2 regions of the Flintibacter porci genome follow, and region 1 is predicted to be linked to the other one. Evidence: riboswitches for the same ligand, from Rfam matches in the RefSeq annotation. Region 1 holds a riboswitch; the other holds the start of a gene.
What was found. A riboswitch is a leader RNA that binds a small molecule or an ion and turns the genes downstream of it on or off. The one in region 1 is predicted to bind thiamine pyrophosphate.

Region 1 (6,164 bases):
TGGTAGAGAGCGCCATGATGCTGGCCATCGCCACGGTGCTGAGCATGTTCCCCTTCCAGGGACCCTGGGCGCTGGGGGGCGGCATCACCGTGTGCTCCATGCTGCCCTTGGTGGTGCTGTCCTGGCGGTACGGCTGCAAGTGGGGCGTGTTTGCCGCCTTTGTGTACAGCCTTCTGCAGATGGTGCTGGGCATCCAGAACGTGCAGTACGCCGACAGTGTGCCCACCGCAATTCTGATCATTTTGTTTGACTACGTGCTGGCCTTCTCGGTCATCGGACTGGCCGGAATGTTCAAAGGCCGGCTGGGCAATCCCCGCCTGGAGCTGGTGCTGGGCATTGTGCTCACCTTTTTGGTGCGCCTTGGCTGCCACTATGTCTCCGGCGTGGTGGTTTGGGAGGTGCTTTGGCCCAATGAGCTGGGCTGGGCCGCGCCCATCTGGTCCATTGCCTACAACGCCAGCTACATGATCCCGGAAATTATCATTACCTCCCTGGTGGCGGCGCTGTCCTACGGCCCGCTGAAGAAGTATTACCAGGGCCAGGACCTGAACTGACCCCTTCGGGGGCGAAGAAAGAGAGGCCCCCATGGGTAAATTTGACGGCCTGCTGCTGGTCAGCGACTTTGATGATACCTTATACGATTCCCACCACCGGGTGCCGCCCCGCAATCTGGCAGCCATCAACTACTGGCTGCGGGAGGGGGGACGGTTCACCGTGGCCACCGGGCGGGCCTACACCACCTTTGCCCCCTACGTCCACTTAGCGCCCATCAACGCCCCGGTGGTGCTGTCCAACGGCTCGGCCATCTACGATTTCCACACCGATACCATGCTGCTGGAGACCCAGCTGGACCCCCGGGCGCCCCAGGACTTCCAGGCCCTGATGGACGCCATGCCCTCTCTGGGAATGGAGGCCTACCACGGGGAGGATATCTATGTCTACCGCCCCAACTATGTCACCGACGGCCACATGCGCAAGGTGGGCACCGACTACACGGTAGCCCCCATTGCCGACATGCCCACCCCCTGGAACAAGGTCATTGTCCAGCAGGAGTACGACCAGTTGCTGCGCGCCCGGGCCTGGCTGGAGGAGCACTGCCCGGAGCGGTACGAGGCCATTTTCTCCAACCGCTACTACCTGGAGGTCACCCGCCGGGGATGCAATAAGGGCGGCATGGTGCAGCGGCTCATCGATATGCTGGGGGTGGAGCGGGACAACCTCTACTGTGTGGGGGACAACCAGAACGATATCCCCATGATGGCCCTGTCCGCCATCCCCTTCGCGCCGGCCAACTGTGCCCAGGAGGTCAAAGACTGGGGCGCCAAGCTGCTGTGCCACTGCGACGAGGGCGTCATCGGCGACATCGTGGAGATCCTGGACCGGAAATATTGAGTATCACCTCCCCGCCCTTCAAATGGGGATTGACAAAGAGGGGCGGGGGGGGGATAATAAACCCGTCCCAGCCAAGGCCGGGACATTCTTCGGACGGAAAATACAATGGGGAGCGCGTGAGCGCTGAGAGGAAGTTCGGCTTCGACCCAGAAACCTGATGCGGATCATGCCGCCGTAGGGATGTGGACGTGCTGTTGTGCGTCCGGGCGTGCCTGCGGCACGCCTCTTTTGTTTTTTTCGGCCGGAGTGCGAGGAAGGACTGCCAAAGGCGGCAGGCCGAGGGGGAGCGCCCTGGGCCTGTGTCCTGCTTTCGTATACAACTGGACAGCGATGGGAGGCCGTGTTCCGGCATGAGAGGAAGCCAGTAAGCTTCGACCGACCCGACCCGGTAGTTTGCCCGGGCGGGGGCTCCGCGGCGCCGGGAGACCGGCGTGGGGGAGGGCTGTCCATGTGGGATCCCACTCCTTTTCCGCGGAAGCTTTTGGGAAAAGGAGTCTTTTTTATGAAACGCAACCCCTCTCTTCTGCGCCTGGTGGTGCTGGCTATGCTGGTGGCCGTGGGCGTGGTCATCTCGCCCATCCTCCGTGTGGAGGGCATGTGCCCCACTGCCCACCTTATCAACATCGTGTGTGCGGTGCTGCTGGGTCCGGTGTACTCCTTCGTGTGCGCCTGCACCATCGGCGTCATCCGCATGAGCCTGATGGGTATTCCCCCTCTGGCCCTCACCGGAGCGGTGTTTGGCGCGGCCCTGTCGGGCATTTTGTACCGTCTCAGCGGCGGGCGGCTCATCTTCGCCGTCATCGGTGAGGTGGTGGGCACCGGCATCATCGGCGCGGTGGCCTCCTACCCGGTGATGACCCTGTGGTGGGGCTATACCGGCCTTACCTGGGTGTACTATGTGCCCTCCTTCATTGCCGGTACCCTCATCGGCGGCAGCGTGGCCTTCCTGCTGCTCAAGAAGCTGGCCAAAAACGGCATGCTGCTGAAGATGCAGCAGGATCTGGGGGCCAAGGTGTTTGACCGCCCGGTCACTGTGGCCGGCGACAGCATGGGCATCGTCTTCCTGGGCATCATTGCCTACCTGGCGGTGCTGGTGCTGGTAAAGAACGTGCTGAAGGCCACCGGCGCTGCCATGGCCATGCCCTGGGTGGTGCTGGCTCTGTTCGTGGCCGTGGCCGCCTACTACTATTTCTCCCACCGAAAGGAGAGCGTCAACGCATGAGTCAGTCCCTGGGAGCGCTGCTGGAGGCCCTGCGCAGCCGCCGGCCCCTCATCCACTGCATCACAAACCCCATCTCCATCAATGACTGCGCCAACCTGATCCTGGCGGCAGGGGGACGGCCCATCATGGCCGAGCACCCCGGGGAGGTGGCTGAGATCACCGCCACCGCTGCCGCTCTGGCGGTGAACCTGGGCAACATCACCGACGTGCGCATGGAGTCCATGGTGTTGGCCGGGCAGGCAGCCCGGGAGGCGGAGGTGCCCATGGTGCTGGACTGTGTGGGCGTGGGGTGCAGCAGCCTGCGCCGGCGTTATGCCCAGGACTACCTTGCCAGGATAAAGCCTCAGGTGGCCAAGGGGAACCTGTCGGAGCTGTTGTGCCTCTCCGGCGCCCGCCAGGGCATGTCTGGGGTGGACGCGGACGGCAGCGACCGGCTGGAGGGGCAGACCCTTTCCGCCCTACGGGAGTTCAGCCGCCGCCAGGGAGCGGTGCTGCTGGCCTCGGGGCCGGTGGACGGGGTGTTTGCTCCCGACGGGCGGCGCTGGGAGATCCGCAACGGCCACAGCATGATGAGCCGACTCACCGGTACAGGGTGTATGCTCAATGTGCTCACCGCCGCCTTTTTGGCGGTAGGGGAGCCGGAGGAAGCGGCCACGGCCGCTGCCGCCATGCTGGGCATCTGCGGAGAGCGGGCAGCCCGGGAGGCCCGTGGACCGGGGAGCCTGCGCGCCGCTCTGCTGGACGCGGCCTATACCCTCACGCCGGAAGAATTGGACCATGAGGCGGCGGTACGCCCCTTTGAGAAAGGATGAAACATATGAACCCTGTGGATTTGAAGCTGTACCTGGTGACGGACAGCGGCTACTACGACGAGAAGCGGTTTTTGGACATGGTGGAGAAGGCCTGCCGGGGCGGCGTGACCCTCTTGCAGCTGCGGGAGAAGAACCGGGGCGGCCGGGAGTACCTGCGCCTGGCCCAGGCGGTGAAGGAGATCACTGACCCCGCGGGGGTGCCTCTCATCATCGACGACCGGGTGGACGTGGCCCTGGCCTGCGGCGCGGCGGGCGTCCACGTGGGTCAGACCGACCTGCCTGTTTGGGCGGCCCGGCAGCTGATGGGACCGGACAAGATCGTGGGTGCTACCGCCAAGACGGTGCCCCAGGCCTTGGAGGCCTATGAGCAGGGGGCGGACTATCTGGGGGTAGGGGCCCTGTTCCCCACCGAGACCAAGGTGAACACCGTCCTCACCTCCATTGACACTTTGAAAGACATTGTCAAGGCGGTGCCCATCGGCGTAGTGGGCATCGGCGGCCTGGACGAGAGCAATGTGGACATCCTCACCGGCAGCGGAGCCCAGGGCGGCGCGGTGGTGCGGGCCATCGTCAAGGCCCAGGACCCGGAGCAGGCGGCCCGCCGTCTGCGGGAAAAGCTGGATGCCATCCTGAAATAAAAAATCCGGACCTGGTTTTTAAAACCGGGTCCGGATTTTTCTATGTGGATGAAACTGCCTGTTTAGTACCAGTACAGGGGGATAAAGAACAGCGAGGGGGCGGTGACGATAGCCATGGTGAGAGCCACCACGTGTTTTTCCCGCTGGGTGAGCAACTCGCACTCCTTCATGGCCCGCTTGTCAAAGTAGTAGATGCATATCCCGGCCAGGGCTACACCCGCCAGCATCCAAAGAAACGCTACGGGGTGAAGGAAGGCGTTGGCATAGATGGAAGCGCTTATGTCGTCGGCCCAGGACGCATGAGGGAAAAAGAAGGGGAGTAAGACCCCTGGCAGCAGGAGTGCCATCCCAATAAAATCGGCGACAAAGCCCCACCACCAGAATTTCAACCCTAGTTTTTTCACCACGGCCCACTTGTTTTTGTGCTTCAGGCCCAGCAGAGCCAGGGTGAGCACTAGGCAGTCCACCAGCAGGTTGGCGGGGGCGACGATCAAAAAGATCTGGGGAAAAAGCCAGAGAAGCCACACGGGAAAGAGCACGTTGTACAGGCGCACTTCCTTCTTCATGGAAGGTCCTCCTTCCCATTGTTGCGTTTTGTGCGGTTTTCCCGCCACAGCGCCCCCAGAATATTGCCTGCCAGAGCGGGTATGGCGGTCATAAAGCAGTGAAACAGGGCGCTTTCGTTAAACAGCAGGTATACCATAGGCAGATAGCACACAAAGCAGGCAATGGGAAACAGGGGACATACCCCCTGGCGCTTGCCAAGAGACAGCCCAGCGCACAGGCTGGCTACGGGAAGGATGAGGTAGGGGTACACAAGTCCGGTGAGGGCGGGGAAGTCAACCACCACGGCCCGCTCGATCCCACGCAGCCCCAGCGGAAGGGCGGTGCACAGCAAAAGGACAAAGGGCAAGTAGGGCAGAGTCTCCCGCCACTTGAGGGGAGTTGGCCCGGGGTCCAGACCCAGCAGCTCCCGCAGCTGAGCCACCTCCAAATACCACCCCGTCCAGCGGCCCAGCCAGATGAGCAGGTACAGCAAAAGCAGCAGGCTTTCCCAGAACAGCACGCCGCGTACATCCTTGGCCATATTCAGCTCTACTACCAACAGGGCAAAAAAGGCGGCGGTGCATACAAAATGGCCCATAGAATGGAGCAGCAGCGCACGGCCGCTGTCCGCAAAGGGCTGGGTGGCCAGTCCCGCCATGGCGCCAAGGCCCACGCAGGCCAGCACCGCCAGAAATGAGCTCTCCCGGCTGTGTATCACGTAGGGGATCCAGATGATCCCCACCAACAGTCCCAGTGCACTGCCCAAAAGGATGCGCACCAGCAGCATCCGTGTCTCTTGTTTCATCGTGTCCGCCTCCTCTCCAGCTGTAAGGCCTCTTTGATTTTCTTCACATACCGCCGGGACACATAGGCGTATCCTGCCTCTCCCAGGGTCATACGGATGGTGCCGGTGAGGGACAGATCCACCGCCGTCACCTTGTCCAGATTGATGATCTCTCCGTTGGAGATGCGCACAAATTTTCCCCGGTCCAGCTGCTCTTCCAGCTCATACAGCCGCTCCCGCAGCAGATAGACCGTCCCGCCGTTCACCGTGGCATACACCCGCTTGTCCTGGGCGTAACAGCGCACCAGCTGGCTCTGGGGCAGCAGAGTCATGGTGTCCTCCTGCCAGCCCCGCAGGGGGGAGAGCTGTTCCGCCTCCAGCCGGCGCACCAGCTCGTCCAGCTCCGGCGAGGGAGCGGGCGCCAGCACCACGATCCCGATCTCCTTGCGCTCCGGGTCCAGCTTCACTTCTACCTGCATCCCTTCGCCCCCTTTCTTGGTTTTAGTATAGACGACGGCTTCTTCTCCGTCTAGCGATTTTGGACGGATGGCCGTCAGCACAGGACAAACGGAGCGGGACAGCTTTCCCGTTGACAGTTTTCCGGCGGTGGGCTACAATAGAGGGGCTGTATCGCCAAACTGAATATGCGCCAGTAGCTCAATAGGATAGAGCGCGCCCCTCCTAACAATCCAACCGTTCGAATCCCGGAGCCTTGTATAACTGAATAATTTGTGTATATGCCCCCGTACCTCACCAGGATAGAGGGTCCG
Region 2 (25,217 bases), on a different contig from region 1:
AAGGTGGAACGACCGTCTTCCGCATCCTTCTTCTGATAGTGTTCCCGGATGATGGCAGCAAACATCTCCATGGGAGATTTACAGGTGGAGATGTTCTTCAGATATTTGGGATTCTCATTTTCCAGATACTTGACCCAAGCGGGGCAGCAGGAGGTGAACATGGGGAAGGGACCGCCCTTTTCCAGACGGGCCAGGAACTCCTGCGACTCCTCAATGGTGGTGAAGTCGGCGCCGAAGGTGGTGTCGTATACTTCATCCACGCCCATGAATTTCAGCGCGGTGACCAGCTGGTCCAGCACGTTCTGGCCCGCGGGCAGGCCGAAGGCCTCGCCTACTGCCACGCGGACGGCGGGAGCGATCTGGACCACCACCCGCTTTTGGGGGTCGTGGATGGCGCGCCAGGCCTTGCCGATCTGGTTGTAGATGGTGATGGCGCCGGTGGGACACACAGCGGCACACTGGCCGCAGCTGATGCAGTGGGTCTCCGAGAGGTTGCGGCCAAAGGCGGGGGAGACCCGCATATTGTAGCCACGGCGGGCAAAGTCGATGATGCCCATGCCGATGGTCTCCTCACACATGCGTACGCAGTCGCCGCACAGAATGCACTTGCTGGGGTCACGGACCACAGCGGGACTGCTGTCGTCCAGAGTAGACTCCTCCCGGCTGTCCCCGAAGCGCACCCGGCGCACGCCAAAGCGCATGGCCAGCTCCTGCAGGCGGCAGTCGCCGCTCTTTTCACAGGTGGTGCAGCTGCAGTTGTGGGAGGCGAGGAGCAGTTCCAAAATCATCCGCCGGTGCTTGAGCAGACGGGCGGTGTTGGTGCGGATGGACAGGCCATCCCGAGGCTTCATGGAGCAAGAGGTCTCGATCTTGCCCCGTTCGTCCTCTACCACGCACATACGGCAGGCGCCGTAGACAGACAGGTCGGAGTAGTAGCAGAAGGTGGGCATTTCGATGCCTGCCTTGCGGATGACGGAGAGCACGTTGGGTTCCCCGTCGAAGGGGACCCGCTGGCCGTCGATATACATGATTCCCTTTGCCATAGTGCTCACTCCTCTCGAATGGCGCCGAAGGGACAGCAGCCCCAGCACGCGCCGCATTTGATACATTTTTCTGTGTCAATGACATGGGGCATCCGGATCTGGCCGGAGATGGCGTCCATGGGACACTGCTTCATGCACTTGCCGCAGCCCTTACACAGCTCGGGATCGATCTGCAGCTCCTTCTTACGGCCGTTGCAGTGGGGGCAGTGCTTATCCACTACGTGGGCCAGGTATTCATCCCGGAAGTACTTCAGGGTGCTCTGGACCGGCTTACAGGCGCTCTGGCCCAGGCCGCACAGAGAGGTCTCGGTAATGGTGTTGGCCAAAGTCTCCAGCAGGTCCAGGTCCTCCAGAGAGCCCTCATTGTTGACAATGCGGGTAAGAATCTCCAGCATGCGGCGGGTACCCTCACGGCAGGGAACGCACTTGCCGCAGGATTCATTCTGGGTGAAGTTCATGAAGAAACGGGCCACCTCTACCATACAGGTGTCCTCGTCCATAACCACCAGACCGCCGGAGCCGATCATGGCGCCCACTTTCTTCAGGGAGTCGAAGTCCATGGGCATATCCAGGTGCTCCTCGGTGAGACAGCCGCCGGAGGGGCCGCCGATCTGGACGGCCTTGAACTTCTTACCGTCCTTGATGCCGCCGCCGATGTCAAAGATGACCTCCCGCAGGGTGGTGCCCATGGGGACCTCGATGAGGCCGGTGTTCACCACGTTGCCGGTGAGGGCGAAGGCCTTGGTGCCCGGGCTCTTCTCGGTGCCGATGGAGCGGTACCACTTGGAGCCGTTGCGGATGATGAGAGGAACGGTGGAGAAGGTCTCCACGTTGTTGAGAACCGTAGGCTGAGCCCACAGGCCATGCTCCACGGTACGGGGAGGCTTTACACGGGGCATGCCGCGGTTGCCCTCGATGGAGGCGGTGAGGGCGCTGCCTTCGCCGCAGACGAAGGCGCCTGCACCCCGGTTTACATGAAGATGGAAGGAGAAGTCAGTGCCCAGAATATGGTCGCCCAGCAGGCCCAGCTCCTCCGCCCGGGCGATGGCGTTGCGCAGACGGGACACGGCCAAGGGATACTCGGCGCGGACGTAGATGTAGCCCTCGTCACTGCCCGCCGCCACACCGGCGATGAGCATGCCCTCGATGATGGAGTGGGGATTGCCCTCCATGATGGAGCGGTCCATAAAGGCGCCAGGGTCACCCTCGTCGCCGTTGCACACCACGTACTTCTTGCCCTTGGGCTGCTGACGCACGCTCTCCCATTTGCGGCCGGCGGGGAAGCCGCCGCCGCCTCGGCCACGCAGGCCGGAATCCATAATTTCCTTGCAGATGGCCTCGTCGGTCATCTCAAACAGAGCCTTTTCAAAGGCAGAGTAGCCATCCTTGGCCAGATATTCGTCAATATCCTCCGCGTCGGTGGTGCCGCAGTTTTCCAGCACGATGCGGTGCTGCTTATGATAGAAGGGGATGTCCTCATGCTTCTCATAGGTTACTCCATCCAGCTGGTAGAGCAGCCGGGGAATCACCTTGCCCCGCAGCAGAGTCTGCTCGATGATGTCGTCGCAGTCCTCCACCTGTACGTGGGTGTAGAGAATGCCGTCGGGCTCGATCTGGAGCAGGGGACCCATCTCGCAGAAGCCGTGGCAGCCGCTGCGCTTAAGGTTGATGTCGTCGGACTTGGTCTCAGGGGTTTCGTCCTCCCGGAGAAGGCCCACATGGACGTTCAGTCCCCGGCGCTGGCACTCCTCTTTCAGTCTGTCGTAGATATTCAGAGAGCCGCCGGCAATACAGCCGGTACCGGCGCAGATGAGAACCTGGCGGCGCTGTGCTTCCAGTGCCCGCTTGGCCTTCATCTGTCGGACCTTCAACTGGTCACGGGTCAATTTAGCTGCGTTCATGGGCGGCCTCCTCCTTTCGCAGGGACTCCAACAGGTCGATGGCCAGTTCGGGGCTCATTTTGGAGTGGACCTGATCGTTGACGGTGACTACGGGAGCCAGTCCGCAGGCGCCCAAGCAGGCCACCGTCTCCAGGGTAAACAGTCCGTCGGCAGAGGTCTTCTGCTTATCCTCCAGCTCCAGATACTCCCGGATGGCGTTATAGATGGGCTGAGATTTCCGCACGTGACAGGCGGTGCCGTCACATACCTTGATAATGTACTTTCCCTTGGCTTCCAGGGAGAAGTTTTCGTAGAATGTGGCCACGCTGTACACCTTTGCCACGCCGATGTTCAGCTTCTGTGCGATCAGTTCCAGGACCTGGGGGCTAAGATATTTAAACTCGGCCTGTACGTCCTGCATGATGGCGATCAACTGGTGGCGCTGGCAGCCGTAGGAGTTGATGATCTCCTCCACGCGGGCCAATGAGATACCGTTGGACATTGTTTACACCTCTTCTTTCCGTTAAGCGCTGAGAAGCGCAGTTTCCCCACATATTATACATAATAAAGGATGAAAGAATGGAAATCTATTGGTTATAATAACGAAAAGTTGGAATGGGAAAATGCAGGGAAAAATTCAATATTGAAGAAATAATGCAAATTTGACGGCATTTTTCTCTCTCCGTTTCAATTGGAAAGGCAAGATGATATGTCAAAAAGAGGACTGGTGCAGGGGAGGGAAAAAGTCTGAAAGTTTCTTTCTTTCAAGAAAATTTGTCCCGGCCAAACGGGACAAGGAAAGAGGAAAAAAGGGCAGAATCGGAGAAAAGTGAAAGTAAAAATAAGGAAACAGGGTGGAGAGGCGAGAGGCGGGTATCAGGAGTGAGGTGAGATGACGCTGTAATATTTGACCAAAGTACAGGAGTTGTGGTAGGATGATATCAAGCGTTTTGACAGGGGGGAGGCCCCCGGAAAGGAACACCGCCATGGATTGGAAAAACATCTTGCCTCAACTCTACCGCAGCCGGATCGATACCCGGTTTGTTTCTCACAGCGAGCAGCTTGCCGTGGGTGCAAGTAAGTTCGGCGGCCGGCCCGATGTGCCGGCAGATTTCGTCTGGCCGGTATTTGAAACCGACACCCGGGAGGATGACCAGGTGAAGGAGCGGCCTCTGGCCTTTTTGGCCCAGTTTGACTGTGCTCAGCTGGCTGCTCTGGATAAGGAGGGACTGCTGCCCCATGAGGGTGTCCTCTCCTTTTTCTATGAGCTGGGGTCTCAGCGCTGGGGTTATGATCCCAAGGACCAGGGGTGTGCCCAGGTATTCTGGTTTAAGGGCAACCTGGCTCGGGCGGAATTCCCGGCAGAGCTGGAGGAGGAGTTCCGCCTGCCGGAACTGGCGGCGGAGCTGTCCGGGGCGGCAGATGCTCCGGATTTTCAGGATGCCTGTCCTGCCCTGGAGTACCCCTGGACCGCCAACGACTACCGTATCTTTGACCAGGCCCGGCGGGAGCTGGGGATGGACTACCCGGCCAACCGCTCCCAGCTGCTGGGCTGGCCGGACATCATTCAGAACAATATGACCCTGCAATGTGAACTCATTAGCCGGGGATACTATCTGGGAGGAAGCTGGGAGAATATTCCCATGGAGGAGCGCGGCGCCCTGCGTACTCCCAGCGTCCGGGAGTGGCAGCTGCTCTTCCAGCTTGACACCGTGGAAAACGGAGACTTCGAGCTGATGTTCGGCGACTGCGGCCGAATCTACTTCTACATCCGCCGGGAGGATCTGGCCCAGCGCCGGTTTGACCGGGTTTGGCTGATCCAGCAGTGCTGCTGAGGAGGACGAGCATGGGCAATATTGATATCACCTGCACGGGAAAGATCCGCAGCAAGGATACTTTGGTGAAATCGGTCCAGCGTCTGGTCAAGCAGCGAAACCTGCGCCTGGGCGTGTGGGAAGAGGGCATGCGTATTGTTATGTGTCCCCGTGGTTATCTGGATTTTGCCTGGACCAAGGAGAAGGGACTGTTTGGCCAGTGGAATCTGCGGTGTGGGTGCAACACCACCCCCGTCGGTCCCGGCTTTCATAAGGCGGCCCTGGAGCTGCTGGAGGAGCTGGGAGGCCTTGGAATCAAGGAGTGGAACGTTCAGGACCGCTCGGACTACCAGCAGGACCGGGATTTTGGGGCTCTGCGCCGGGAGTGGTTTCTCCCCTGGCTGGAGGAGCAGGTGAGCCAGGTGCTGGAAAAGACTGCGCCGGGAGAGATGGGATATCTTTTCTGGGAAGTGGACCAGTACCGGCCAGAGGTGGTGCCCGACACCATTGCAACGCCTCTGGGACGGTTCCCAGTGGCGTGGTTAAAGGAAAAGCTTGAGAAGGGGGCGCTGGAGGAGCTGGCGCAGTACCTGTTTTTGTGGGATCAGCCGGGGATGAATGCCCTGTATCTGCGCAACCGAGCGCTGAAACAGTTCTGGGAGGACTGCTGCTTTGCACCCTCCGACCGCAGCTATCAGGACCGGCAGATCAATGCCGATATTCTGGATACCCTGGAGCGCTCTGCCGCCATGGACCCGTCTCTGCCCCAGCCGGTGGCGGATTACCGGGAACTTTGCATTCTGGACGATCGTACCCCCAACATGCCGGAAGATGTGCCTGAGATGGAGGAACTTTATCCCATCGGTTACCGCAGAGGAGAGGTTCTGCAGCCCTACGACAAGCTTGTGGTGCCCCTGCCCGGTCTGTACCACTACGAGTGGTCCAACGGTGGTATGGACAGCGCTGGAGCGATCTGGCGGGATGAGGAGAGCGAGAGCCCCATTTGGCATTTCACTGCGCTGCGCAGCAGGATGGGATCGGCACAGTTTGGAATGGACATGGCCCAGCTGCAGGATGTCCGCACCAAGCAGCTGGAGGGCGGACAAGCCCATTGGGGTTGGAAGGAGATGCCCCCCAAGAAGAAAGACGACGATTTGCTCTACCGCGTGTCCTGTGAAGCGGTGGCGGGAGATACGCTGTTTATTATTACCATCACCTATCTCCACCCGGAACACCGGGAGGATATCTATGACCGCCTGGAGCGGATGAGCATTTTGAAATAAAAACAAGCCCCTGCCATCGGCAGGGGCTTGTTTTTTAGACAGAGAAGAACATCAGGGAAGATCGGTGCGGGGCTGTAAGCTCATTTCCCAGAAGTGCAGTTCATGGAGGGAACATTCCCGGAATATCTCACTGCACTGGACCTTGCGTTCCCCGTCCAGATCCTGACAGATCCGGTCCGTATATGCCAGCCAGCTTTGGCAGGCCTGCTCATAGGCATCACTGGTGTAGTCCCGAACCAGAGGCCAGAAGGGGGTCTGCCGGACGTTGGGATACTGCTGCAGCAGCCGCTGGAAGATCCACTGATAGCTGACCATGCAGGGCAGACAGGCCATCATGCACTCCGGGGCACCCTGGCCATCCCGGGCGGCCTTTACCATACAGTCGGTGTAGGCCAGATTTTCCGGACGCTGCGGCAGGTGCTGGATGGAGGCGTCATCCAAACCGTAGCGCTTGAGGTAGACCAGGCGGGTAGCGCCCTCCCCTTCGTTGACAAAGGAGAGCAGGGAATAGTAGGTTCGGATGGCCTCCAAATCCTCGGCTTTGGTCATGCCCCAGGCAAATACTTTGGCATATTCCCGGAGGTAGAGGCTGTCATCCACAATATAGCCCTTGAAACAGGCTTCATCCAAGGTTCCTGCTCCAAGCTGCTGAAGAAAGGGGGAGTCCAGGCATTGCTGCCACACAGACAAATTTTTCTCGATCAGTTCCTGCGTGAATGTCATTGCGGTACACCTGCCTTAATGGATTTCTCCAGCCGCCGCACAGGCAGCACGGAGACAAGAATAATGGTAAGCAGACCCTCTGTGCCGTGGCCCGACAGATTAGCCACAATGCTGTATGCCCAGGGGCCGTAGCCGTCCCAGGCGTACTGGGCAAAGAAAACTGCACCGGCCATAATATGACTGGTCACGCTGAGGGCAACCGCCAGTGTGGTGCCCAGGATGATTTTCCAGCGCCGGTCGGTTCCAAAGACACTGGCATAGCCCAAAGCGGAGAAGCAGATAAGCTGTTCCACAAAAGGCTGGGCCCAGTGTACCGGCTGCCAGTCAGGCAGCAGAAGCATGGCCAGCAGGCCGGTGACCCATCCAGCGCAGAAGGCCACCCTGGCGTTGACCAGAAGGGAGAGCAGAAGGATGGGCAGCATGGCGCCAAGACTGATATGGCTCCCGTTGGGCAGGGTGATCAGGAAACAGCGCAGCACCAGGGTGGTCGCCGACATCAGGCCGGCAAGACAGATATCCCGGGCAGACAGGCGGATCCCGCGGCACAAAAACAGGGTAACGGCAAAATAGCAGAGGGTAAAGGCTGCAACGATCAGGTTAGTCATCCACGAACTCCCCCCGCAGAGCAAACAGGTGGTCCATGGGGCCGCTGCCTGCGCCCAGATCCAGCATGGCTGCCAGAGCGCCGGAGATGTAGGCCTTGGAGCGCTCCACAGCCTGGGTCAGGTCGTAGCCCTTAGCCAGGTTGGAGGCGATGGCACTGGAGAGCGTACAGCCGGTGCCGTGGGTATTGGGGTTGTCAATGCGGCGGCCACGGAACCAGGTGCTCTGGCCATCCCGCCAGAGAAGGTCATCTGCATCGTGGATCTGATGGCCTCCCTTACACAGTACGGCGCAGCCGTAGGTCTCGCTGATGGCCTGGGCGGCCCGCTCCATATCCTCTGCGGTGGTAATGGTCATGCCGGAGAGAACCTGGGCCTCGGGGATGTTGGGGGTAAGAAGGGTAGCCAGAGTAAGCAGCTGTTCCTTCAGGGCCTCCACCGCCTCCTCGGAAATAAGGCGGGAGCCGCTGGTGGCCACCATCACCGGGTCTACCACAATGTTTTTTGCCCCATACTGTTTGAGCTTGTCCGCGATGACCTGGATCAGGGCGGTGGAGGAGACCATTCCGGTTTTGACTGCGTCAGGGAAGATGTCCGTGAAGACACAGTCCAGCTGGTTGGCAAGAAACTCAGGGGTGGACTCCAGGATGCCGTAAACGCCGGTGGTGTTCTGGGCCGTCAGGGCGGTGACAGCGCTCATGGCATATACGCCATTGGCCGTCATGGTCTTGATATCGGCTTGGATCCCGGCGCCTCCGCTGGAATCGCTTCCAGCGATCGTCAATGCGGTTTTCATAGTTAAGACTCCTTTCTGTTTTGACGCATTGAAGTTTTATAGTGCGACGAAAGGTGGTGCCCCCAATTCGCCGCATACATAAACGGTTCTTCCTAAGAACCTGGGGGAAACAGATTTAGCCCAGCTGGGCGAGAAAGGACGGATCGTCCAGCTGTTTCAGATGCCAGCGGCAGATTTCCTTCAGCGCAGGCTGGTCCTCGGAGGAAAAGGCGTCATACACGCCAACTACCTGGAAGCCGGCCTGAACGGCGGTCTGGGCGGCGTGAAGGGCATCTTCAAAGACCAGGGTTCGCTGCGGAGCGGCTCCCAGCTGCCTGGCGGCCTCCAGATAGAGGTCCGGGCGGGTCTTGGGACCGTACTGAGTTGCGCTCAGAACAAAGGAGAAAAAGGGCCAGACGTCCAGCCGCTCCAGAGCCTGCCTGGCCTGATGGACCTGGCTTGCGGTAGCCACGGCGCAGGGCACGCCAAGTTGGTGAAGCCGCTCCAGAAGAGGGCGAACGCCTTGCTTCAAAGGAACTTGGTCCCGGTATTCCCGGTCAGCCAAGTCCTCCATGGCCTCCATGAGCTGCTGGGAGGAAGCGGGGAGATGGTAGGTGCGGATCAGGTAGTCGATGGCCTGAGGAGAACTCATCGCGCGCAGCGTGTGGGACAGATCGGGAGCGGGATGGCCGCCAAACCGGCGTACCAACTCCTCTGGAATGTGGTCCCAGACGTACATGGAGTCGGTAAGGGTGCCGTCCAGATCAAAAATGGCTGCCTGGGGAAGAAAGTGGGCCATAGAAGTGCCTCCAAAAACAAAATCACCCCGGGTATCTCTCGAGAGAGACAATCCCGCGGCGTACGCATACCATAATCTCCCTACGTTGGCATTACCCAAATCAGGTCACAGGTCGAAGCGCACAGCTTCCTCTCAGCCCGTTTGCGAGCTCCCTTTTTGATTGCAGTGGACCGCTGTCGGCGGTCCGCTGGAAAATATTATAGCACGGGAAAAGAAGATTGCAAGTTTTTTTCTGCTGGGGTATGCTAGAAGAGAACAGACGCCCGCCCGAGCGCGGGAGAAGGAGGCAGGAACATGACCGATCAGGAACTGGTGCAGCGAGCCTTGGAGATGCGGAAATTTTCTTATGCACCCTATTCTCATTTTGCAGTGGGCGCGGCTCTCTTATGCGAGGACGGAACGGTGTTTACCGGCTGCAATGTGGAAAATGCGGCCTACGGTTCCACTCTGTGCGCGGAGCGTACCGCCCTGGTGAAGGCGGTAAGTGAGGGACGGACCACCGGCTGGACCACACTGGCTATTGCGGGCAGCGGAGAGGATTTTTGCTGGCCCTGCGGCGCCTGCCGGCAGATGCTGTATGAATTTGCGCCAAAACTTCGGGTGCTGGCGGTCAATCAGCATGGCCAGTTTCAGCAGGCAGGCTTGTGGGAACTACTTCCCATGGGATTTGGACCGGCATCGTTAAAATGAAATTGCGTGTTGTCCGTGCATAGTTTTTCTCTGGCCTGGAAATGCTATCCCCGGAACCCAATCCGAGGAGGTAATCTGACGTGATCATGGACAAGATCGCTTTGGCCCTGCTGATTATCGGCGGGCTGAACTGGGGCAGCGTGGGACTGTTTCAGTTTGATCTGGTGGCCTTTGTCGGCGGTGGGTCTGATGGACTGATCAGCCGGGTGATCTACACCGTGGTGGGCCTGTCGGCGCTGTGGTGTATTACCCTGCTGTTTCGGGACACAGATAAAAACCACTGACTCTCACAAAAACAGGAAGGCAGTCCGAAACGGACTGCCTTCCTGTCTTTTATAGAGAGTATAATTTTGTTTGGCTGCCTACTCGCTTTTGATGGCCTCTAAAACGGAGATGCGTACCGCCTTGTTGGCCGGATAGCAGCCTGCGCCCAAGCCGATGAGAACAGAGAAAAGGACGGCAAAGAGCAGAAGCCACGGTGGGATCACCGAAATCCTTGCCACATCCTCTCCGCCAAGCAGAGCAGGAATGAGATGGTCTAAGCTGGGCCCCATGGATATGAAGTTAATAGCCGCCGAGATAATAACACTGATGACACAGGCAGATATACCACCCATAAAGCCAATGGCACCGGCTTCCGCCAAAAACATGATCCGGATGTCGGAGACCGGGCAGCCCAGAGATTTCATGATTCCGATCTCCCGAGTGCGCTCGGAGATAGACATGATCATGGTATTGATAATGCCCAGCGCGGCCACAAACAGCGAGATGGCACCCAAGCTGCCCAGTGTCATCTGTCTATGCTGGGCTTCTTTTTCTAAGGGCTTGCGTACGCTCTCCATGGATTCGGTGGGATATCCCATAGCGTTGATCTTACCCTCTACTCCCGAGACCTGGCTGATGCTGGAGGTCTTGACTAAAATGCTGTCATAGGAGATGGGAATATCATGGTCGGCCTGTCCCAGGAGGCGGCGCAGGTCATCCAGGGAGATCATAACGCCGTCAACGGTCTCGTTGCCCTTGGAGTAGTCTTCTTTTATCACACCCACCGGATGCAGCGGCATAGAAAATACCCCAGCACGGGTTTTCACTTCCAAGGTAAATTCCTGGCCGATGGGATCCAGGTAGGGGGCGGGGACAGAAATCTGATTGCCGAATCCATCCCAGTCGCCGTCAAAGCGGTTGACCATATCGTCCCCCTCGGGGCGTAAGGTATCTTTCAAATTATAGGCCATGTACTGCCCGATGATAGCATCGCCGGGCTTTGTGGCAGGGGAGCCTTCCAAAAAGCGGTAGCCCATGGTTTCCATGACGCTGACATCCATAGCTACGATGTTGGTCCATTGGGCCACATAGCGGTGGTCTGGTCCGGCGGACAGGGTAACGGAGTCAATATCCAGAGTAAATTTCGGCGTGACTGCTTTTACTCCGCTGATCTCCCGCAGCTGTTGGAGCAGATGATCGTCCAGTGCGCCTGTTTGGCTGTTTTGAGGGGGATTTACGGTGATGATAGTTAAGTCTCCCAGTTCTGACAGAGCTTTTTCCTGAGTCTCTTTCATGCCCACACCCAGGGATACGGTGATGACAATGGAGCAGCATCCGATCAGCACGCCCAGGGTGGTAAGAAAGGTGCGTGTTTTTTTGCGGAGCAGATTCTGGGCGCACAGGTGGAACAGGTCTTGCCGTCTCACCGGTTAATTCCCCACATTCCGGTAATGCAGGCGGCGGAATGGCTCAACAAACAAAACCGGATCTGAAATGGTATTTGATTCATACAATCCCCTCTCCTTTTCCATATGCTGCTCCCGAATAATCCCGCCGTCCAGCAGGGTAACGATATGATGCGCGTAAGAGGCCATCTCCGGGTCGTGGGAGACCAGAATGACAGTCTGGTGGAAATCCCGGGCGAAGGAACAGATCATATCCATGACCTGGAAGGTGGCTTTTGAGTCCAGGTTTCCTGTGGGCTCATCGGCAAAGACGATGTCAGGCCGGGAGATAAAGGCCCGGGCAATGCCCACGCGCTGCTGCTGGCCGCCGGACATCTGGCTGGGAAAGTGGTTAAGCCGATGGCTCAGGCCCACTCGGGCAAGAAGCTCTCTGGCTGCCTGCTCCCGCTGAGGCTTAGGTACCCCACGGAACATCAGCGGGAGAGCTACATTTTCTGTGGCCGTCAGGTTGGGCAGAAGGTTATAGGATTGAAAGACAAATCCCAGATGCCGCTGACGGAAATTCGTAAGCTGTGTCTCGCTCAGACGAGAGATGGGGACGCCGCCGATCAATACCTCGCCCCGGGTGGGCTTTTCCAGCCCGGAGAGCTGATTGAGCAGGGTGCTCTTTCCGGAGCCGGAGGGACCGAAGATACAGCAGATATCTCCCCGGTGAATATTCAAGGTGATATCCCGGAGAGCCACCACAGTTTCGTCTCCTGCGGGGTATTCCTTCCAGAGGTCTCTGACTTCAATCACAGGCTGGCTGCGCAGATTAGATCCATCCATCATTCGGCCTCCTTTCTGTTATGGATGATACTCCGGCAAGCTTTAGCACCCATTTGTCCGGCGTTAAAATTCGTAAAGAAAAGAACAAACTTTCAACCAAGGCTGAAAGTTTGTTCTTTTTGAATCATGATTCCTCTTGAGGGGGAAGCTGTGAGTCAATAGGCAGGCGTAGGACAAATTCGTTGCTGCGGCCGGGTGCGGGATGGGGAGTGAGGCTTATGGTGCCTCCATGCTTTTCCATAATGCGCCGCGTGATGGCCAGTCCAAGGCCGCTTCCGGTGCCGGAGCGGGCATCGCTGCCCACAACAAAGGGTTCGAAGATATACGGGATACGCTCGGGAGGGATGCCCGAGCCGTTGTCCGCCACCCGTACCAAGGCAAAGGATTTGTCCACATCCACATCGAAGAACAGCACGGTCCCCAGACGGTTATGCCGCAGAGCGTTGGAGAGCAGGTTGTCCAGTACCCGGCGGAACTGGAGGGGATCCAGCTGGCAGAAGATGGCACGCTCTGGGATAGCAATCTCCAGAGAGAACCCCGCCAGATCGATCTCCTCGTACTTCACGGCCAGATATTCCCGCAAAAATTCGCACAGGTCAGTGCGCTCAGGGTGGAGGATGAACTCCGGATGCTCTACCTTGCTGTACTCATGGAAGGCGTTGACCAGCTCGGTGAGAGCCTCCACCTTGCTCTGGATGGCCCGCAAGTAGCGGGTCTGCTCCTCGGGCGGAACCTTGCCATCGCAGATGGCGTCGATGTAGCCGGCAATGACAGTGATGGGGGTTTTCAGGTCGTGGGAGATATCGGCAATCAGCTTCTGACGTCCCTCGTCCAGAATCCGGCGCTGGCGCTCACTCTCCGCCAGTCGGTCGGAGAAACGGTCAAAGCTCTCTCCAATGCGGCGGATTTCCAAAGTACCTCCGCACTCGCCAACCCGTACAAGGCGGCCCTCCGACTGGGAGATCACCGCGTCGTTGAGCTTGCGCAGAGGACGGCCGATTTTCCGACTCAGCCACCAGATGAACAGTCCTGCATCGGCCAGGAACAAAGGCAGGAACAAAAGCCAAATGACTCGGGACTGGTTGTAGTGTCTGAGATAATCAGTCTCATTCCAGAGAGCCTCCCGCAGAAGCAGGGTCATAGTCTGACCCTGGCTGTTTTCAAAGGAAGTGCACTGAAGAAAACTGTTAGGATATCGGGAACCGGTAAGCAGTTGATATTCCCGGGGGGTATAGCTGGTTTTCCCGTCCTGCAATCCGCCCAAGAGGACCTGATAATTCTGATCCAGCGCCATCAGGTCCACAGATTCTTCACCTGTATCGCTTTGAAAGGTGTGTTTGATAAGTAAATAACTAACATTGCTCTTGTGTTGGCTCAGATCGTAGGAGTCGATCAGGACATTGCTGCCGTATTGGGGGATGCAGGAGAGCTCCTGCTGGGTATAGGAGGAGTCAAAATCTTCTGTGGAGGCGTAGACCAGTTTTCCGTTGCTGTCATAAACGCCGAAGGAATCTCCGCTGTTGCTCAGATAGTGCCGCAAGCTGTCGTACTTTCCCTCTGTCAGGGCGGGGTCGCTCAGCATAGCTATCCAGTCCGACGGCACATAGCTGGAATTGAGGTAATGATTCCAGAGAGAAAAAATCCCTCCGGCAATCATCAGCAGAGTCAGAGTGAAAAGCAGGTAGCTTCTGGCCAGCAGCCGGAACAGACTTCCGGAACGCTTGTTATTTTTCAAGCTTATACCCCAATCCTCTCACGGTGATGATGTAGCGGGGACTCTTGGGATCATCCTCGATTTTGTCCCGCAGCTTGGAGATATGCACCATCATAGTATTGTCATCGCCCTCAAAGCAGTTTCCGATGGCCCCTTCATAGAGCTGGATCTTGGTGTAAATGCGGCCGGGAGAGCGCATGAGCAGGGCCAGAATCTTATACTCCATGGGAGTAAGGAGAATCTGCTTGCCGTTTTTGGTCAGCTGGAAGGTGGTGGTATCCAGGGTCAGTTCCCGCACGGTGAGGATATCGCTCCCGCTGCGGAAGGCGCGGCGCAGCTGGGCCTTGACCCGGGCCACGATTTCCACAGGGTTAAAGGGCTTGGTGATATAGTCGTCCGCCCCCAGATTCAGGCCCAGGATCTTGTCGTTGTCCTGGCTTTTCGCGGAGAGGATGAGAATGGGAATATCGCTGAACTTGCGCAGGGCGCGGGTGAGCTCAAAGCCGTTGAGCTGGGGCATCATGATATCCAGAATGGCCATATCCGGGGCCTGTGCCCGGGCCAGATCCAGAGCCCGTGCGCCGTTGTCTGCCTCCAGGACTCGAAAACCTTCGCCCTCCAGGTAGAGCTTGAGCAGGCCTCGAATATCTGCGTCGTCCTCTGCGATCAGAATCAAAGGGTTCATCTTGGACGGCCTCCTTTTTATATATGTTTAAGGCCATTATAACAAACTCAAAGGCCTGCGGAAAGCGTGGGCTTAAAAATTTTCTCGTTCTTAGTAAATCTTAAGAAAATCCAGGGGGAATTTATAGGGGGAGGCGATAGGATAGAAAAAAAGAGAAAGGACAGATGTTATGTTTCGCCTGCCTCATATTTTGGTGCTGATATCGACCGGCGTGCTGGTCTGCCTTCTGATTACTGCGGCCCGCCGGGCTGGGAGAGAACGGGTACAGGGCTGGCTGAAGGTGTGCGCAGTGCTTGCGCTGCTGTTTGACCCGGTGTACTGGGTGTGGGAAATGCGGCAGTTTGGTCATATCCAGCCCTCGACCACCCTGCCCCTTTACCTGTGTTCCCTGTTTTGGATGATGTTGCCTCTGGCGGTCTTCTCCCGGCGGGAGAAGCTGCGGCAGATGGCGGCGGCCAATGTGTGCACCATGGGAGTCATGGGAGGCGTGCTGGGACTGGTATTCAATGTATACCTCAACCACTATCCGTTTTTCCACTTTGTTCCGGTACGCAGCCTGATTTATCACATTTTGATGATTGCGGCAGCAGTGCTGCTGTGGGCCGGTGACGTGTACCGCCCCCAGCCCGGCGACCGGGTGCTCTGTTTTGTTCCGGTGGGCGTACTGGTAGGGGTGAGTCTGGTATGTAACCGCCTGTTTGGGTGGGACTACTGCTACACAGCCGGAGGAATCGGCACCCCCTTGGAGGCGGCAAGCCGTATCATGCCCCGGTGGGCCTTTCTGTTCGTACTGTACGGCGGACTGTGGCTGGTGATCCAGGCGCTGTTCTACCGCCGGTTTTATACCGATGAAACGGGAAAATTTGAAATCAGAGGCAAGGGACTGGCCTGGGCCGGACCCTGGCGCAGATAAAGAAGAGGCCGCGGAAGCGGCCTCTTTTTTCATTCCATTGGGACGAAAAATGTGGTAGAATGTCTGGAAAGCCAAGGGAAGGGAGAAACCCTGTGAACAAGACTGTACTCTACCTCATTTATTTCTGCGTCTACTCCGTGGCCCTGCTGCTCATTGGAAAGAGCAGCCTGCGGGACAACCGGACAGTAGGCAGCTATTTTACTTGTGACCGGAAGGTAAGCCTTCCTCTTTGTATCTGTACCTTTGCGGGGACCTGGCTGTCCGCCATCACCATTCTCAGCCTGACCGGCGGGGTGTATGAAGACGGCTTGGCAGTGCTGTTTTATTCGGTGGTGCCCTGGTTTTTAGGGGGACTTCTGCTGGCGGCGGTGAGCCGGCGCCTGTATGCCTGGGACGCCATCACCATTCCGGAAATCTTCCGCAAGCGCTACCAGTCCCCCAAGCTGCAGATGGCCTACGGTATCATTTTTATTACCGTCTATGTGTTTTACCTGGTCACTCAGTATAAGGGCTTTGGTATGGTGGCCTCCGCCCTGTTTGATATCCCCTATCCCGCCGCAGTGCTGATGGTCTATCTGTTTATCCTCTACACCACCTTCGGCGGATACCGCTCGGTGGTGCGGACGGATGCGTTTAATCTTACGCTGCTCAGCATTGGACTGTTTATTCTGTTTTTTACCATTGTAAGCCGCGTGGGAGGCCTGGGTGAGCTATACAGCCAGGCAAAGCAGATTTCCGGCTATGCACATCCCGGGGTGGAATATCCCACCCAGACGGGAGAGCTGCTCTCCCTGTTCAACAGCCGCTATACCCCTCTGATCAGTTTGTCCATGTTCTGGGGCTGGGGACTTGGGGTAGCGGCCAACCCCCAGTATACCATCCGCATGCTGTGCGCCAAAAATGAGAAAACCGCCCGGTGGACGGTGCTGGGTGCGCTGATTTTGCTGGCGGTACTGTACTTTACCTTAGTGCATATCGGACTGGGAATGCGGGTTCTGGTACCTACGCTGCCCTATGTGAAGTCCTCGGATGAGGTGATCATCCGACTGCTCAACCAAGAGCTGTACACCGGCTGGAGCGGATTTTTTCTCTTTGCCATTATCGGAGCCTGTGTGTCTACGGCCAACTCTCAGCTGCTGCTCATCGCATCCTCTTTCTCTTATGATGTGGTGCGCACTGCCGCGCCCAGACCGATTTCAGAGCAGCGCGTGCTTACGCTGGGGCGTTTGGCGGTCTTTGGAGGCGGGACCATCTCTATGCTGATGGCCCTCAATCCCCCGGATTTCACCCTGTCCTACGGGGGAGATGTGTGGGGAGCGGTGAGTATTCTGCTCTTCCCCTCCATGTATGGCACCCTCCTTTGCCGCTGGGTCACCAAGCGGGGCGTGTGGGCCTGCATTTTGGTAGGAGCGGCTGCGATTCTGGTGCTCTATCCGCTCTACTATGCCGGCCATCTCGGAATCCATCCCGCTTTGCCGGGGGTGTTCATCTCCACGGCGGCCATGGCAGTGGTCTCGCTGCTGGACCGTAGAAAGGAGGGGGCACGATGAAGATACGGCGGCCCAGAATGGATATTGAAAACAAGATCCTGATTCCCTTCGTGTGCATCAGTCTGGCTACCGTGATCTGCTTTTGTGCCATCTTGTATTTTACGGAATACCGGGTCAAGGTAGCCGCCGAGCGGGAGAACGCCAGTACCCTGATTGGGTATATCCAGGCCGATTTGGAACTGGAGGATTACCGCCAGGACCCGAAAAAGCTGCTGGCTAAGTACCGCAATCACTACACGGGAGACAGCCTGTTTATCTATGATGAGCAGGGAGAACTTCTGCTGGGAAAGCCCGGTGTGGATGCTGAGGACCTGGAGGTACTGGCCCAGGCCATCGATCCCCAACTGGGCTGGGAGATCTCATACCGCCTGGATAAAAGTGCCCTGCGGGAGCGGTTCATCGAGGAGCAGAAATATATGATCCTGGCGGCGGTAGCCATGCTAGTGATCATTGTCCAGGCCAGCGTACTCATTGCTCACAACATCTCTGACCCCATCCGCCGTCTCAGTGAGGTCTGCCAGAGCGTCAGCGAGAGTCCGGAACAAGAAGAGCTGGATATGGAGGAGTATCTGGGCAAGGCGGACGAGGTGGGCCAGCTGGCCCGGGCCTTTGCCCGGATGATGGAGAGCATCCGAACCTATACCGGAGAACTGATTCGGGTCAAAACCCTGAATGAGAGTATCGTGGAAAACCTGCCCTTTGGCGTAGTGGCTTACGATCAGGAAGGAAAGGCCTTCTGTGTCAATGCCAGTGCCTCGGCCATGTTGGGACGGCAGGAGGAGCGGGACGAACAGGGGCGTACCCTGGAGATGCTGCTGGGGCAGATCATGCGCCGGGAGGACGTGTTGCCCGATCCTGCCCATCTGACGGAGCCCACGGGAAAAAGCCGGGATTACGAATTCGGCGTATGGCAGCTGCGGGAGCCGGACGGCTCCCGGTGGGGCGTGCTGTGTACCATCGACGACATTACTTATAAAAAGAGAATGGAGGAGCGCTCCAGCGAGGAGGAAAAGCTGGCCTATACCGGCAAGCTGGCCGCCGATGTGGCCCATGAGATCCGCAACCCTCTGGCGGGTATTCGGGCAGGCATCCAGGTGGTCAGCCGCAAGCTGACCCAGGAGCGGGATCAGAAGCTGTGTGAGGGCATGGTGCGGGAGGTAGACCGGGTCAACCTGCTCATCGAGAACCTTCTGAACCTGTCCCGGCGGCGGGAGAGCCAAAAGACCACGGTAAGCCTCAATGCGCTGTTTGATGAGCTGCAGCTTCTGTACTTTAAGGTGGCGGAAAATAAGGGCATCGCCTTTACCGCCCAGGTGGAGGGCAGCCTGTGGCTGTACGCAGACGAGGGGGAACTGCGCCAGGTACTGATCAACCTGATTAACAACGCGGTAAAGGCCATGCCGGACGGCGGGCAGCTGGAGATCCGGGCAGAGAAGGAGCCGGAGGGTGTGTGCCTGACGGTGACCGATACCGGCGTAGGTATGGGACCGGAGAAATTGGAGCAGGTGCTGCATGGGGCCGGGACCGGCGGCCTTGGCCTGTCTATTGTGCGGCGGCTTTTGGGAGAAAACGGAGGACAGCTCTCCATGGAGAGCGGGCGTGGGGAAGGTACCCGGGCACGGATTGCCTTTCCCGGCAAAGGAGGAGAAGCATGAGGGCGAAGGTATTAGTGGTAGACGACGAGTTTCTGATCCGCATGTCGTTGGAGAGCGGCTTGTCCGATCTGGGCTACCATGTACGTACCGCAGAGAGTATCCGGGAAGGGACGGAGCTGGCGGAGACGTTCCGGCCTGACGTGGTACTGCTGGATAACCGTCTGGGCCAGGAACTGGGACTGGACCACATCGAGGATTTTAAAAAGGTGGATGAGGACATCCAGATCATCATGATCACCGCTTACGGCTCTGTGTCCCAGGCGGTAGAGGCCATGAAGCGGGGGGCATGCCACTACATTCAAAAGCCCTTCGATCTGGAAGAGGTGGACCTGATCATCCGTCGCAATCTGGATCAGCTCAAGCGGCGGCGCAGCCTGGAACTGATGCGCCAGCGTCCCCGGCAGATTGTGGGGGAGAGCCAGGCCATCCAGCGGATCTGCCGCAATGTGGACATTCTGGCCCAGAATGACAACGTGGATCTGCTCATCTGCGGTGAGACGGGAACAGGCAAAGGCGTGGTGGTCAATGCCATCCATGACAGCAGTCCCCGCCGGGATACGCCGCTGGTCAAAATAAACTGCGGCGCTATCCCCGAGACTTTGCTGGAGTCAGAGCTCTTCGGCTATGAGAAAGGCGCCTTCACCGGCGCCAACAAGGCCAAGAAGGGCCTGATGGAGCTGGCCGACGGAGGTACCGTGTTCCTGGATGAGATCGGTGAATTGCCGTTGTCCATGCAGGCCAAGCTGCTTACCTTCCTGGAGGACCGGCGCTTTAAGCGGGTAGGCGGCCTGCGGGATATCGAAGTCAATGTGCGTATCATTGCCGCCACCAACCGGGATCTGGAGGAAGAAGTGGAGAAGGGGACCTTCCGGGAAGACCTGTTCTACCGCCTGAACGTGATGCAGATCCGTATTCCCCCTCTGCGGGAGCGGCGAGAGGATATTCCGGTGTTGGCCCGGTTCTACCTGGAGCACTTCAACCGGAAATTCAACAAGCACCTCAAGGACATCGACCCTGCCTTTTTGCAGGAGATGGAGGGGTACTACTGGAAGGGCAATGTGCGGGAGCTGCGTAACGTGATGGAGCGGTGCGTGCTGTTCAGCCGGGGAGAGCTTCTTACCGGCGAAGAGACCGGTCTGGAGCCCCGTCGGGAGGAACGGAAGGGATACAGCGGCTTGAGCTACCCCATGAAGGATCTGAAGCAGGGCAGCATCGATCTGAAAAAAGAGGTGGACGCCTTTGAGCGTACCTACATTGACCGGGCCATGGAGCTGGCGGGCGGAAACAGCAGCCGTGCAGCTCAGCTGCTGGGATGTACCCGCTTTACCCTCAAGCGCCGTTTGGAGCAGGGCAATGAGAGTGCGAAAGAGAACAATGTGCAGAAATGAACGGGAGAGTGTGCAAATTCGCACACTCTCCCGCTGCTTTTTGAGAACGAATTAGAGGGAACAGGAAGAAAAATACAAAGAAAAAGTTTTAAAATGGAAAGAAAAAACGGGAGAATTTTACTCATTAAAGGAAAATGCAAAAAAGAACCAAAGTTGGCACGCAGCTTGCATTATTATAATTAACTGGAATGAAACTTCAAGGAGGTTTATTTATGTACAAGGTAGATCTGAACAGCGACCTGGGCGAGAGCTTTGGCGCATACACCATCGGTCTGGATGAGCAGGTTATCCAGCATGTGTCCTCTGCCAACGTGGCCTGCGGCTATCACGCCGGCGACCCCCTGGTGATGGACAAGACTGTGGCCGCCGCCAAGGCTGCCGGTGTAGCGGTAGGCGCGCATCCCGGCTATCCTGACCTGATGGGCTTTGGCCGCCGGAACATGGTGTGCTCCCCCAAGGAGGTCAAGGCTTACATCCAGTATCAGCTGGGCGCTCTGATGGCTTTCACCGCCGCCCACGGCGTGAAGCTGCAGCACTGCAAGCCCCACGGCTCCCTGTACAACATGGCCGGCAAGGACATGGATCTGGCCATGGCCATTGCTGAGGGCATTTACAGCGTGGACAAGGACGTGATCCTGCTGGGTCTGGCGGGCAGCAAGATGCTGGAGGCCGGCAAGCAGGTTGGTCTGCGGGTGGCCAGCGAGGTCTTTGCTGACCGTGCCTATCAGGCCGACGGCTCCCTGGTGCCCCGCAGCAAGCCCGGCGCTGTGATCCACGACAAGGACGAGGCCATTGCCCGTACCATCCGCATGGTCACCGAGGGCAAGGTTACCGCCATCACCGGCGAGGAGGTCTCCATCGACGCCCACTCCATCTGCGTCCACGGCGACAACCCCTCCGCAGTAGAGTTTGTCAAGAACATCCGCGCCAAGCTGGAAGCTGAGGGCGTGACCATCGCTCCCATTGCGGATATTGTGTGATCCGCTTTGTATAGGAGAGGAGACTCCCAAAACGATTTAGGAGGTCAATGTTATGAGTAATCAACCCAACACTGCCGCCGCAAAACCCAGCCGGTCTGTTCTGTTCGGCGCCGCCTTCCTGATGGCTACCTCGGCCATCGGTCCCGGCTTCCTGACTCAGACCTCTACCTTTACCGCGCAGCACGGCGCGGCCCTGGCTCTGGTCATCGTGCTGGCCATTATCATGGATATGACCGCTCAGATGAACATCTGGTCCGTAGTTACCGTCTCCAAGATGCGTGCTCAGGACGTAGCCAACAAGCTGCTGCCTGGTCTTGGCGTCGTTATCGCCATCCTGGTTGCCATCGGCGGCCTGGCCTTTAACGTAGGTAACGTGGGCGGCGTGGCCCTAGGCTTCAACGCCATGATCGGCCTGGACCAGAAGGTCGGCGCTGTGGTGGCCGGCTGCCTGGGTATCATTATCTTCATCAACAAGAACGCCAAGACCATCATGGACAAGGTGGCCACCATTCTGGCTGCTGTTATTCTGGTTACCGTTCTGGTGGTTGCCATCATCTCCGAGCCCCCTCTGGGCGAGGTCGGCAAGGGCCTGGTGGACTTCCAGTACCTGCTGGATCCGAAGACCAATATGTTCACCGCTCTGACTACCCTGCTGGGCGGCTCCTGCGGCGGCTACATCGCCTTCTCCGGTGCGCACCGTCTTCTGGACGCTGGCATCTCCGGCCCCGAGAACATCGGCCATGTGCGTAAGAGCGTGCTCCAGGGCTGCGGCACCTCCGGCGCGGTGCGTATCCTGCTGTTCCTGGCCGTGCTGGGCACCTGCATGAGCGGCACCCAGTGGCTGGCTGAGAATGCCAAGATCATCACCGACGCTGCCAGCGGCGGCAACCCCGCTGCTGAGGCCTTCCGCCTGGCTGCCGGCAATCTGGGCTATCGTCTGTTCGGTCTGTGCCTGTTCTCCGCGGGTGTCTCTTCCGTGGTGGGCGCGGCTTACACCTCCGTGTCCTTCCTGAAGACCCTGCACCCCTTCATTGCCAAGTATGAGCGTCAGTTCGTGGTGGGCTTCATCGCCTTCTCCACCCTGATGATGGTCATCGTGGGCAACGCTGCTGCCCTGCTCATCATCGCCGGCGCCTTCAACGGCCTGATCCTGCCTGTGACTCTGGGCGTGATGCTCTTGGCCGGTCACAAGACCCGCATCGTGGGTACCGAGTACAAGCACCCCATGTGGCTGACCGTCCTGGGCGCCATCGTGGTGGTCATCGCTCTGTACTCCGGCATCCAGGCTGTCCCCGGCATCCTGAAGCTGTTTGCTTGATTGACGACACTTGGCACGCCCGCTTAGGCGGGCGTGCCAATCACACAGAAAGGAGCCTGCTATGGCAGACGTAAAATTCCTCCTTACCGGGGACACCTCCCTGTCGGTGGAGTTCGGCAACGAGATCAGCACTGAAATCAACGCGAAGATCCGTGCCTTCAACATCGCCTTGGAGAACAGCAAGATCCCCGGCATCGTGGAGACGGTACCTACCTACCGCTCTCTTATGGTCCACTATGATCCCAGCGTTATCCGCTATGAGCCTCTGGTGAAGCGTATGAAGGGCCTGCTGGGTCAGCTGGACAAGATCCAGATTCCCCCCAGCGACGTGCTGGAGATCCCCGTGCTCTACGGCGGCGAGGCCGGTCCTGACTTGGACTTTGTGGCCGAGCACGCAGGCAAGACACCGGAGGAGGTCATCAAGATCCACACCTCCACCGAGTACCTCATCTATATGCTGGGCTTCACCCCCGGCTTTACCTATCTGGGCGGCATGGACGAGTCCATTGCCACTCCCCGCCTCAAGCAGCCCCGGGTAAAGATCCCCGCCGGCTCCGTGGGCATTGCCGGCTCTCAGACCGGCGTGTATCCCATCGACTCCCCGGGCGGCTGGCAGCTCATCGGTCTGACTCCGGTGCGGATGTACGATCCCGACCGGGCCGAGCCCATCCTGCCTAAGGCCGGCGAGTATATCAAGTTCTATTCCATTACCAAGGCGGAGTTTGACAAGATCGCCGCCCAGGAAGCCGTCGGCACCTATGTGTGCAAGCGTCATCCCAGAAAGGAGGGGGCGAAATGAGCATTACCGTATTGAACCCCGGTCTGCTGACCACGGTACAGGATATGGGCCGTGTGGGTTATCAGCAGTTTGGCGTGTCGGTGTCCGGCGTCATGGATCCCCGCTCTGCCGCCATTGCCAACATCCTGGTGGGTAACCCCGAGGATGAGGCGGTGCTGGAGTGCACCATGATGGGCCCCCAGCTCCTCTTTAACCAGGCGGAGACCATCGCCATCACCGGCGGCGATCTGATGCCCACCCTGGACGGTCAGCCCATGCCCACCTACCGGGCGGTCACCGTTCAGGCTGGTCAGGTGCTGCGGTTCCAGGCCCCTAAGACGGGCTGCCGCTGCTTTATCGCCTTCACCGGCGGATTGGATATCCCCGAGGTAATGGGCAGCCGCTCTACTTACATGAAGGCCAAGATCGGCGGATATCAGGGCCGCAAGCTCCAGAAGGACGACGTGATCGGCTTCCGGGCTCCCGGTGCACCCAAGAACTTGAATATCCGCTGCATGAGCCCTGAGTTTATCCCCCGCCCGGTGTACACCCTGCGGGTGGTGATGGGTCCTCAGGACGATGCCTTTACCCAGCAGGGCCTGGACACTTTCCTGAGCGAGACCTACTCGGTGACCAACGAGTTTGACCGCATGGGCTGCCGTCTGGATGGCCCCGTCATCCAGCACGTCACCGACGGCAACATTATCTCCGACGGCATCGCCTTTGGTGCCATCCAGGTTCCCTCTGAGGGCAAGCCCATCATCATGCTGGGCGACCGTCAGACCACCGGCGGCTACACTAAGATCGCCAATGTCATCTCTGCCGACTTCCGGCTGCTGGGCCAGCTGAAGGCAGGCGACAAGGTAAAATTTGAAAAGGTATCCATCGGCCAGGCCCAGGATGCTCTGCTCAATCAGCGGGCCGCTCTGAAGACCCTGCGTCACGCTCTGGACGGCTGATACCTGTAAATAAGGAGGAGTTCCCATGGCTTTTGATATTACCCCCTATATCGACAAGTCCCCCGCTGAGGTCCGCGGCCTGATCCGCCAGGGCGTCATCGACTTCCCCACTGCCGGTATGTGCCGGGGCTATGCCCAGGCCAATCTGGTGATCCTCCCTCCGGAGTACGCCGCCGACTTTGAGGAGTTTACCAAGAAGAACCCCTTCCCCTGTCCGGTACTGGAGATCATCAAGGGTACTCCCGAGACCCACGCCATGGGCGAGGGAGGCAACATCTGCTCCGATATCCCCCGCTACCGCATCTATGAAAACGGTGTGTTTACCAAGGAGATCACCGATGCCTCTGAGTATTGGAAGGAGGGCTATGTGGGCTTCCTCATCGGCTGTTCCTTCTCCTTTGAGGAGGCGCTGATGGCTGCCGGAATCCCCGTGCGCCACATTGAGCAGGGCTGCAACGTGCCCATGTTCAAGACCAACATCCAGACCGTCAAGGCTGGTCCCTTCGAAGGCCCCATGGTGTGCTCCATGCGTCCCATGACTCCGGAGCAGGCTCAGAAGGCCTACGACATCACCGTGAAGATGCCCAACGTCCACGGTGCTCCTGTCCAGATCGGCGATCCGGAGAAGGTGGGCGTCAAGGACGTGATGAAGCCTGACTACGGTGATCCTGTGGAGATCCGGGAGGGCGAGGTGCCTGTGTTCTGGCCCTGCGGTGTCACGCCCCAGGCGGCGGTGGAGAATGCCAAGCCCCCCATTGTCATTACCCACGCCCCCGGCCATATGTTTATCACCGATATCCTGAACACCGAGCTCAACGACTATCTGGAAGCCCAGAAGAATAAGTAAGCACAGAAAATGCCCGCGGCAGACGCCGCGGGCATTTTTGTTGTCCGTTTAGCTTTTCTCTCTGGCACGCAGCTGCCAGAAGATGACCGCTCCGGCAGCGGCCACATTGAGGGAATCCACGCCGTGGTACATAGGAATCCGGGCGGTGTAATCACAGTGGGCAATGGTTTCCTCACACAGGCCGTTTCCCTCCGAGCCCAGCACAATGGCCAGCTTTTCCGCATCGGCCAGGACCGGGTCTTCAATGGAGATGGAGTTGTTCGTCAGCGCCATGGCTGCGGTGGAAAAGCCCAGGGAGCGCAGGGTGGCGATCCCGGGCTGGG

Region 2: it holds a riboswitch for thiamine pyrophosphate, as region 1 does, so the genes downstream of both, ACEVJL_RS11885 (HAD family hydrolase) here and thiW (energy coupling factor transporter S component ThiW) in region 1, are expected to answer to the same signal.

What each region holds. Positions count from the first base shown of each region.
Region 1 covers NZ_JBHEVB010000001.1:273,489-279,652, reverse strand. Annotated here, with positions in the region: gene ACEVJL_RS01315 (energy-coupled thiamine transporter ThiT) at 1-554, shown strand, start outside; gene ACEVJL_RS01310 (HAD-IIB family hydrolase) at 586-1,392, shown strand; TPP riboswitch at 1,489-1,591, shown strand; partial or broken gene thiW (energy coupling factor transporter S component ThiW) at 1,895-2,416, shown strand; gene thiM (hydroxyethylthiazole kinase) at 2,611-3,426, shown strand; gene thiE (thiamine phosphate synthase) at 3,432-4,064, shown strand; gene ACEVJL_RS01290 (hypothetical protein) at 4,127-4,630, opposite strand; gene ACEVJL_RS01285 (DUF3021 family protein) at 4,627-5,415, opposite strand; gene ACEVJL_RS01280 (LytTR family DNA-binding domain-containing protein) at 5,412-5,873, opposite strand.
Region 2 covers NZ_JBHEVB010000010.1:78,867-104,083, forward strand. Annotated here, with positions in the region: gene ACEVJL_RS11845 ([FeFe] hydrogenase, group A) at 1-1,043, opposite strand, end outside; gene ACEVJL_RS11850 (NADH-ubiquinone oxidoreductase-F iron-sulfur binding region domain-containing protein) at 1,049-2,944, opposite strand; gene ACEVJL_RS11855 (NADH-quinone oxidoreductase subunit NuoE family protein) at 2,931-3,425, opposite strand; gene ACEVJL_RS11860 (YwqG family protein) at 3,910-4,758, shown strand; gene ACEVJL_RS11865 (hypothetical protein) at 4,770-6,020, shown strand; gene ACEVJL_RS11870 (TenA family protein) at 6,072-6,743, opposite strand; gene ACEVJL_RS11875 (energy-coupled thiamine transporter ThiT) at 6,740-7,348, opposite strand; gene thiD (bifunctional hydroxymethylpyrimidine kinase/phosphomethylpyrimidine kinase) at 7,341-8,141, opposite strand; gene ACEVJL_RS11885 (HAD family hydrolase) at 8,257-8,919, opposite strand; TPP riboswitch at 8,980-9,084, opposite strand; gene cdd (cytidine deaminase) at 9,214-9,609, shown strand; gene ACEVJL_RS11895 (DUF378 domain-containing protein) at 9,690-9,893, shown strand; gene ACEVJL_RS11900 (ABC transporter permease) at 9,972-11,300, opposite strand; gene ACEVJL_RS11905 (ABC transporter ATP-binding protein) at 11,304-12,110, opposite strand; gene ACEVJL_RS11910 (HAMP domain-containing sensor histidine kinase) at 12,232-13,842, opposite strand; gene ACEVJL_RS11915 (response regulator transcription factor) at 13,832-14,506, opposite strand; gene ACEVJL_RS11920 (TMEM164 family acyltransferase) at 14,676-15,419, shown strand; gene ACEVJL_RS11925 (sodium:solute symporter family protein) at 15,512-16,969, shown strand; gene ACEVJL_RS11930 (sensor histidine kinase) at 16,966-18,624, shown strand; gene ACEVJL_RS11935 (sigma-54-dependent transcriptional regulator) at 18,621-20,012, shown strand; gene ACEVJL_RS11940 (LamB/YcsF family protein) at 20,225-20,992, shown strand; gene ACEVJL_RS11945 (NRAMP family divalent metal transporter) at 21,045-22,310, shown strand; gene pxpB (5-oxoprolinase subunit PxpB) at 22,372-23,109, shown strand; gene ACEVJL_RS11955 (5-oxoprolinase subunit C family protein) at 23,106-24,047, shown strand; gene ACEVJL_RS11960 (putative hydro-lyase) at 24,073-24,894, shown strand; gene ACEVJL_RS11965 (TrmH family RNA methyltransferase) at 24,943-25,217, opposite strand, start outside.